3 linked regions of the Desulfocurvus vexinensis DSM 17965 genome follow. The protein of the gene in region 3 interacts with the protein of the main gene of each other region in a pairwise test. Links are inferred from orthologs where the notes say so. Each region holds a gene or a part of one and is shown on either strand. Other genes may lie near its edges. The genes, in order: grpE, G495_RS0114985 and groL.

Region 1 (2,881 bases), on a different replicon or contig from region 3:
ACCCGCAAAGGCAAAGCCCCGCACAGCAAGGAGGGGCCCGACATGCAGCTCACGCCCAGACAGCACACGGTCCTGACGACCATCGTCGAGGCCTACATCGGCACGGCCCGGCCTGTGGGCTCGCGCGCCGTGGCCAAGGCCAGCGGCCTGTGCCTGTCGTCGGCGAGCATGCGCAACACCATGGCCGAGCTGGCCGAGGCGGGCTACCTGGAGCAGCCGCACACCTCCGCCGGGCGCGTGCCCACGCCCAAGGCCTTCGCCCACTATTTCCGCAACGCCCCGGCCCGGGCCGCGCTGGCCGACAGCGAGCAGCGCGACATCCGCGACGGCCTGGGCAGCGCGGGCGCGGAGCTGTCCGCCGTGCTGCGCCACTGTTCGCGGCTGCTCTCGGCCCACGCGCGGCAGATGGGCATGGTCCTGGCGCCGGAAGGCAACGACGTGCGCTGGAAAAGCATCGACTTCGTGCTGGTGCGCCCGCGCACGGCCATGGCCGTGCTGGTGCTGGAAGGCGGCGTGATCCAGAACCGGCTGGTGGACGTGGACGAGGCCATCACCCGCGACGATCTCACGGCCTACGGCAACTACCTGAACCACCACTACGCGGGGCAGACCCTCTCCCAGGCCCGGGCGCGCATCCTGGCCGAACTGGGCGGGGCCCGCAGGCGGCTCTCGCGGCTGTACACCCGCGCCCTGACCCTGGCCCGCGACGCCGTGGCGCCCCTGGGCGAGCGCGACCTGTTCTGCGACGGCGCCCTGCACCTGCTGGGCCAGCCCGAATTTTCCGATGCCCAGGCCCTGCGCGAGTTGCTGCGCATGCTCGATGACAAGAAGCGCCTGCTGGAACTGCTGGAACGCACCATGGAGGCCGGGGGCGCGCGCATCAGGTTCGCCGCCGCCGAGCCCGGCCCCGGCGCGGGCGACTACGGGCTGGTGTCCGCACCCTACGGCGGCGCGGGCGCGGCCCGGGGCGTCATCGGGGTCATCGGCCCCCTGCGCATGGACTACGCCAAGGTCGTGCCCGTGGTGGACTTCACCGCGCGCATGCTCACCGAACTGCTGGAAACCCGCTACTGAACAAAGGATCCCCCGACCATGACCAAGGACAGCACGCAGGACCCCCTCCTGGACGGGGCCCCCGCCGCCCCCGAGGCTGCGGACGGCGCCTCCGCCGCCGTGGAGCTCGAACTCACCGCCGACGAATTGCAGGCCCTGTGCCGCGACCGCCTCTGCCCGGCCTGCCCCGTGGCCGCCCAGGCCGAGGACGACCGCCTGCGCGCCCTGGCCGAGCTGGACAACACCCGCAAGCGCCTGGAGCGCGAAAAGGAGGAGCACCGCAAGTACGCCTCCGAGAAGGTCCTGGCCGACCTGCTGCCCGCCCTGGACAACCTGGACCTGGCCCTGGAGCACGCCCCAAAGGACGAGGCGGCCAGAAACTTCGTACTGGGCGTGGACATGACCCGCAAGGCCCTGCTGGACGCCCTGGCGGCCAACGGGCTCGTGCCCGTGGGCGAGGCCGGGGCCGAGTTCACCCCCGAGCTGCACGAGGCCGTGGGTCAGGACCAGCGCGACGACCTGGCCCCCAACACCGTGACCCGCGTGCTCCAGCGCGGCTACAAGCTCAGCGGCCGCCTGCTGCGCCCGGCCAAGGTCATGGTCAACGCCGGGCAATAGCCCGCACGGCCCCTTGGGCCCCAAAAGCCGGGTGCCGCGCGCGCCCGGCTTTTTTTCGCCCCGCGCCGACCCGCCCGGCCCAGGTGAAAAAAGTTGCACCCGCCTCTTTACAACCGCAATCACGGCCTTACATCCATTCCCAGCAAACAGCGGCGCGGCGCAGGCCGCGCTTTCGATTGACCCCCTACGATATTTCGCATCAGGAGGAGCACGCATGGGCAAGATCATCGGCATCGACCTCGGGACCACCAACTCCTGCGTCTACATCATGGAAGGCAAGGACCCGAAGTGCATCACCAACCCCGAGGGCGGGCGCACCACGCCGTCCATCGTGGCCTTCACGGACAAGGAACGCCTGGTGGGCGACCTGGCCAAACGCCAGGCCGTGACCAACCCGGAAAAGACCGTCTTCGCCATCAAGCGGCTCATGGGCCGGGCCTTCGACGAGCCCGAGATCGCCAAGTGGAAGGGCTCGTGCCCCTACAAGCTGGTCAAGCACTCCAACGGCGACACCTACGTGGAGATCGCGGGCAAGACCTACAGCCCCGCCGAAATTTCGGCCATGATCCTGCAAAAGCTCAAGGCCGACGCCGAAGCCTACCTGGGCGAGAAGGTCACCGAGGCGGTCATCACCGTCCCGGCCTACTTCAACGACTCCCAGCGCCAGGCCACCAAGGACGCGGGCCGCATCGCGGGCCTGGACGTCAAGCGCATCATCAACGAGCCCACGGCGGCCTCGCTGGCCTACGGCTTCGACAAGAAGGCCAACGAGAAGATCGCCGTGTTCGACCTGGGCGGCGGCACTTTCGACATCTCCATCCTCGAGGTGGGCGACAACGTCGTCGAGGTCCGCGCCACCAACGGCGACACCTTCCTGGGCGGCGAGGACTTCGACCACCGCGTCATCGACTACCTCGTGGGCGAGTTCAAGCGCGAGAACGGCATCGACCTGTCCGCCGACCGCATGGCCCTGCAGCGCCTCAAGGAGGCCGCCGAGAAGGCCAAGAAGGAGCTGTCCACCGCGCAGGAGACCGAGGTCAACCTGCCCTTCATCACCGCCGACCAGACCGGCCCCAAGCACATGCTGGTCAAGATCTCGCGCGGCAAGCTGGAAAAGCTGGTGGAAGACCTGGTGGAGCGCACCGTGGGCCCCTGCAAGAAGGCCCTGGCCGACGCCGGGCTCTCGCCCGCCGACATCGACGAGGTCGTG
Region 2 (2,933 bases), on a different replicon or contig from region 3:
ATCCCATCGGCGGGATTCGTCAAGCCGCCGGGTGGGCGAGGCTGCCCCGGCGGGGAGGGGGCGTGCTTGCCGCTGGCAAAACGCGGGGATTGATGGTAAGCGAGGTGGTTCCTTGGGGGCTCCGGGCCGTGGCCCGGGGGCGCAAGGGAAATTCTGGACACAAGCGGCACGCCTCCGCCAGGGGGGCGCATCGGGAGTCGGGCGCGGATGACACGGTTTTTCGCGTGGCTTGGCGGCGGGTTTCTCGAAGCCATGGCCGAATCGGGGCGCATGGCGCTGTTGCTGTGGGAGGCCACGCTCTCCCTGTTTCGTCCGCCGTGGCGGATCGGGCTGTTCTTCCGCCAGATGGAGTTCGTCGGCGTCAATTCGCTGTTCGTGGTCCTGCTCACCTCGCTGTTCACCGGCATGGTCCTGGCCTTGCAGACCTACCACGCCTTCCGGCTGTTCTCCGCCGAGGGGCTGGTGGGCGCCACGGTGGCCCTGTCCATGACCCGCGAGCTGGGCCCGGTGATCACCGCGCTGATGGTCACCGGCCGTGCCGGGTCGGCCATTGCCGCCGAGATCGGCACCATGCGCGTCACCGAGCAGGTGGACGCGCTGACGGTCATGGCCATCAACCCCGTGCAGTATCTGGTGACTCCGCGCGTGGTGGCCGGGCTGGTGATGCTGCCGCTGCTCACGGTGGTTTCCGATTTCGTGGGCATCCTGGGCGGCTATCTGGTGGGCGTGAAGATGCTGGGCATCAACGGCGGCATCTTCATGAACCGCATCTACGAGCTGGTGGAGCTGTCCGACATCTACAACGGCTTGGCCAAGGCCGCCGTTTTCGGCGTGATCCTGGCGCTTGTCGGCTGCTACAAGGGATTCTACACCTCCGGCGGGGCCGAGGGCGTGGGCCGGGCCACGACCCAGGCCGTGGTGCTGGCCTCGGTGCTCATCCTGGCCAGCGACTACATACTGACCTCGCTCATGATGTAGAAGGCGCGACATGGACCCGATCATCGAACTGCGCGACATCCACAAGAGTTTCGGCCCGCAGCACGTGCTGCGCGGGCTGGACCTGGCCGTGCGCCCGGGCAGCGTGAGCGTGGTCATCGGGGGCAGCGGCGGCGGCAAGTCCGTGCTCATGAAGCACGTCATCGGGCTCATGAAGCCCGACAGCGGCCAGGTGCTGGTGGACGGGCAGGACACGGTGCCGCTCTCCGAGCGCCAGATGGCCCCGGTGCGCCGCAAGTTCGGGATGCTCTTCCAGGAGGGCGCGCTGTTCGACTCCATGACCGTGGCCGAGAACGTGGCCTTCCCCCTGGCCGAGCACAGCGGGCTGCCCCGGCGCGAAATCGAGGCCGTGGTGCAGGCCAAGCTGGCCGCCGTGGGCCTTGCGGGCATGGGCTACAAGATGCCCGGCGAGCTTTCGGGCGGCATGCGCAAGCGCGTGGGCCTGGCCCGGGCCATCGCCCTGGACCCCAAGATCGTGCTCTTCGACGAGCCGACCTCGGGGCTGGACCCGGTCATGGCCGCCAACATCAACGAGCTTATTTTGCAGACGCGCGGCGAGTTCGGCGCGACGTGCCTGGTCATCAGCCATGACATCCGCGCCACGTTTTCCATCGCCGACGAGGTGTTCATGCTGTACGATGGCCGGATCATCGCCAGCGGCCCCCCCGAGGCCATCCGCGACAGCGCGGACCCGGTGGTGCGCCAGTTCATCCGGGGCGAGGCCAGGGGGCCGATCACCATAGCTTAAGGAGCGGGACCGGAGCGCCGGCCCGCGCAACGCGGAGTGACGAACATGGCCTTCAAGACAGGCACCGAGATCAAGGTCGGCGTATTCGTGTTCCTGGCCCTGGTGGGGCTGGCGTTCATGTCGCTGCAGGTGGGCAGCGGAGCGCTGTTTACCCGGGGCACCTACGAGCTGGTGGTCTACTTCGACAACGTCACCGGCCTGAAGGCCGACTCCCCGGTGGAGGTGGCGGGCATCGAGGTGGGCCGGGTGCGGGCCATCACCCTGGAAGACGGGCGCGCCCGGCTGACCTTGGAGCTTGCCAGGGCCGTCAAGGTGCCCGCCGACACCGTGGCCAGCATCAAGTCGCGCGGGGTGCTGGGCGACAAGTACGTGGACCTGTCGGGCGGCAGCCCCGACGCCCCCGAGCTGGCCGCTGGCGGCGTGCTCACCCGCTCGGACCGCAGCGCCGACCTGGAGGTGCTCTTCCAGAAGGTCGGCCAGATCGCCGACGACATCGGGCTGGTGGCCAAGAGCGTGTCCAACGTCTTCAGCGGGCCCCAGGGCGAGCAGAACCTGCGCCTGACCTTCGACAGCCTGCGCGACCTGACCGTGACCCTGAACCAGATGGTCCAGCAGAACGTGCAGAGCGTGAACCTCATCGTGGAGAACCTGCGCGAGTTCTCCGGCGACCTGCGCCATATCAGCGGCGCCAACCGCGACGGCATCGACAACATCGTGGCCAACTTCGAGGCCGCCTCGGCCCAGATGAGCCAGACCCTTGAGCGCGTGAACTCCGTCATGGCCAAGATCGACGAGGGCCAGGGCGCGGCGGGCCGGATGATCAACGACCAGGAAATGGGCGACGACCTGCGCCAGGCCGTGGCCTCCCTGGAGAGCGTGGCCACCAAGATCGACGAGGGCAAGGGCTCCCTGGGGCGGCTCATCAACGACGACACAACCTCCAAGGAGCTGGACAAGGCCCTGGAAGGCATCAACAAATACCTGGAAAAGCAGGACACCTTCCGCACCACCTTGGACTTCCGCTCCGAGGTGCTGGCCGACAGCGGCAACGTCAAGTCCTACCTCGACCTGACCCTGCAACCCTCCGAGGACCACTACTACATCCTGGGCGTGGTGGCCGACCCCGAGGGCCGCACCCGCGAAACCGAGACCGTGACCCATACCTGGGTCGGCGGCAGCTACAGCGAGC
Region 3 (3,046 bases):
CGAAAATCCGGCAATTGGTACCCCAAAACGGAGGGCGGTCCGTCGCCCGTGGCTCGCGGTGCGTGGCCTCCGGGCGCGGCCCCGGGCGGGTGCGCAGAAAAATGCGCCCCCGGGTGTTGACACCCGCCCTAGGTGTCTTATCACTCTCCCCGAAGCCCGTCGCCGGTTGGCATGAGCCTTTCCGGTCGCGGGCGATCAGGTGCCATGGGCTGGCACTCGCAACCCGGGAGTGCCAAAGCCGCAACCAGCCACTCCTTAAAATCATTCGGAGGATAGTCATGAAACTGAAACCGTTGAACGACCGCGTCCTGGTCAAGCGTCTGGAGAGCGAAGAAGTCACCGCCGGGGGCATCATCATCCCCGACACCGCCAAGGAAAAGCCCATCAAGGGCCAGATCGTGGCCGCCGGGCCCGGCAAGCGCGACGACGCGGGCAAGGCCATTCCCATGTCCGTCAAGGCTGGCGACTTCGTGCTGTTCAACAAGTACGCCGGAACCGAGGTCAAGATCGACGGCGTGGAGCACCTCGTCATGCGCGAGGATGACATCCTGGCTATCATCGAGAAGTAACCCGCCCGTTCCCGATTTTTCCCACTTTGCATGAACAAGGAGAAACGACATGTCCGCTAAAGAGATCCTTTTCGACGCCAAGGCGCGCGAGAAACTGAAGAAGGGCGTTGACAAGCTGGCCAACGCCGTCAAGGTCACCCTGGGCCCCAAGGGCCGCAACGTGGTCATCGAGAAGTCCTTCGGCTCCCCGATCATCACCAAGGACGGCGTGACCGTGGCCAAGGAGATCGAGCTGGCCGACAAGTTCGAGAACATGGGCGCCCAGATGGTCAAGGAAGTGGCCTCCAAGACCTCCGACGTGGCCGGTGACGGCACCACCACGGCCACCATCCTGGCCCAGTCCATCTTCACCGAGGGCGTGAAGCTCGCCGCCGCCGGGCGCAACCCCATGGCCGTGAAGCGCGGCATCGACAAGGCCGTGCTGGCCCTGGCCGAAGAGCTCTCCAAGATCGCCAAGCCCACCCGCGACCAGAAAGAGATCGCCCAGGTCGGCACCATCTCCGCCAACAACGACGCCACCATCGGCAACATCATCGCCGAGGCCATGAACAAGGTCGGCAAGGAAGGCGTCATCACGGTGGAGGAGGCCAAGGGCCTGGACACCACCCTGGACGTGGTCGAGGGCATGCAGTTCGACCGCGGCTACCTCTCCCCCTATTTCGTCACCGATCCCGAGAAGATGACCTGCGAGATGGAGGAGCCGCTGATCCTCATCCACGAGAAGAAGGTCTCCAACATGAAGGACCTGCTGCCCGTGCTGGAGCAGACCGCCAAGATGTCCCGCCCGCTGGTGATCATCGCCGAGGACGTGGACGGCGAGGCCCTGGCCACCCTGGTGGTCAACAAGCTGCGCGGCACGCTCCAGGTCTCCGCCGTCAAGGCCCCGGGCTTTGGCGAGCGCCGCAAGGAGATGCTCAAGGACATCGCCATCCTCACCGGCGGCCAGGTCGTTTCCGAGGACCTGGGCATCAAGCTGGAGAACATGACCGTGGCCGACCTGGGCACCGCCAAGCGCGTGGTCATCGACAAGGAGAACACCACCATCGTTGACGGCGCCGGCAAGAGCGAGGACATCAAGGCCCGCGTGAAGCAGCTGCGCGCCCAGATCGACGAGACCACCTCCGACTACGACCGCGAGAAGCTCCAGGAGCGCCTGGCCAAGATCGTGGGCGGCGTGGCGGTGATCAACGTCGGCGCGGCCACCGAGACCGAGATGAAGGAGAAGAAGGCCCGCGTCGAGGACGCCCTCAACGCCACCCGCGCCGCCGTGGAAGAGGGCATCGTGCCCGGCGGCGGCGTCGCCCTGGTGCGCTGCGCCAAGGTGCTCTCCAAGATCAAGCCCGCCGACGACGACGAGCTGGCCGGCGTGAACATCATCGCCCGCGCCATCGAAGAGCCCCTGCGCATGATCGCCAACAACGCGGGCATGGAAGGCTCCGTGGTGGTGGAGAAGGTGCGCGGCGGCAAGGACGGCTTCGGCTTCAACGCCGCCACCGGCGAATACGAAGACCTGATCAAGGCCGGTGTCATCGACCCCAAGAAGGTCACCCGCACCGCCCTGCAGAACGCGGCCTCCGTGTCCGGCCTGCTGCTGACCACCGAGTGCGCCATCGCCGAGAAGCCCGAAGACAAGCCCGCTGCCCCGGCCATGCCCGGCGGCATGGGCGGCATGGGCGGCATGTACTAGGCCCCCGCGCGCCTTACCCCGGATGATCAAAGGCCGACCCGCAAGGGTCGGCCTTTTTGTTTGCCTGCGGGGGAGGGAGCTGCGGCGGGCTTTCCCCGCCGCGCCGTCCGGGCCGCGCGGCGAAGGGCCCCCGGGGCGGGCGCACGGGGCCGGAGCAGGCCCCGGCGGAGCGCCCCGGGGGCCTTCCCGGGCCGAAAAATGGGGCTGCCTTCGCCAGCGAAGACAGCCCCGTTTCCAGGCAAAGCGGAAGCCGGAACGCCTAGTCCACCTTGAAGAAGGCCTTCTTGGCGGCCTTGCACACGGGGCAGGCGTCCGGGGCTTCGTGCTCGACGGTGTGGCCGCACACGGAGCAGACGTAGTATTCGGCGGGCTCGGGGTTGTCCAGGGTGTCCAGGGCCTTGCGGTAGAGCTTGGCGTGCACGGCCTCGACCACGTTGGCGAACTCGAAGGAGCGCAGGGCGGCCTTGTGGCCTTCGGCCTTGGCGTCCTCGATCATGGGCGGGTACATCTCCTTGAACTCGTGGGTCTCGCCCTCGATGGCGGCCTTGAGGTTCTCGGCGGTGGTGCGGATGGCGCCCAGGGCCCGCAGGTGGGCGTGGGCGTGCACGGTCTCGGCGGCGGCGGCGGCGCGGAACAGGCGCGCGGCCTGGGGGTGGCCTTCCTTGTCGGCCTTCTCGGCGAAGGCCAGGTATTTGCGGTTGGCCTGGGATTCGCCGGCAAAGGCCTCCATCAGGTTCTTCTCGGTCTTGCTCATGGTCGCTCCTTGCGGGTACTAATTGTTATTAGGAAT

What was found.
Region 1: the proteins of groL (region 3) and grpE interact in binary tests that used the Escherichia coli proteins (3 or more experiments, as listed by UniProt). The link is inferred for Desulfocurvus vexinensis DSM 17965 from one-to-one orthologs.
Region 2: the proteins of groL (region 3) and G495_RS0114985 interact in binary tests that used the Escherichia coli proteins (3 or more experiments, as listed by UniProt). The link is inferred for Desulfocurvus vexinensis DSM 17965 from one-to-one orthologs.

What each region holds. Positions count from the first base shown.
Region 1 is NZ_JAEX01000006.1:139,783-142,663, forward strand. The notes cover bases 155-2,881. They hold grpE (nucleotide exchange factor GrpE), read left to right. Parts: upstream 155-1,092; coding sequence 1,093-1,671; downstream 1,672-2,881. Other genes in these bases: hrcA (heat-inducible transcriptional repressor HrcA), read left to right, coding at 155-1,074; dnaK (molecular chaperone DnaK), read left to right, coding at 1,886-2,881. Outside these bases: more of hrcA, read left to right, coding at 43-154. UniProt on the Escherichia coli protein: Participates actively in the response to hyperosmotic and heat shock by preventing the aggregation of stress-denatured proteins, in association with DnaK and GrpE. It is the nucleotide exchange factor for DnaK and may function as a thermosensor.
Region 2 is NZ_KI912582.1:86,287-89,219, forward strand. Bases 88-2,866 are described here. They hold G495_RS0114985 (ABC transporter ATP-binding protein), read left to right. Parts: upstream 88-988; coding sequence 989-1,744; downstream 1,745-2,866. Other genes in these bases: G495_RS0114980 (MlaE family ABC transporter permease), read left to right, coding at 208-978; G495_RS0114990 (MlaD family protein), read left to right, coding at 1,790-2,866. Also shown: more of G495_RS0114990, read left to right, coding at 2,867-2,933. UniProt on the Escherichia coli protein: Part of the ABC transporter complex MlaFEDB, which is involved in a phospholipid transport pathway that maintains lipid asymmetry in the outer membrane by retrograde trafficking of phospholipids from the outer membrane to the inner membrane.
Region 3 is NZ_JAEX01000018.1:51,204-54,249, forward strand. What follows is about bases 46-2,937. They hold groL (chaperonin GroEL), read left to right. Parts: upstream 46-618; coding sequence 619-2,256; downstream 2,257-2,937. Other genes in these bases: groES (co-chaperone GroES), read left to right, coding at 279-569; G495_RS0111835 (rubrerythrin family protein), read right to left, coding at 2,516-2,937. In the rest of the region: more of G495_RS0111835, read right to left, coding at 2,938-3,010.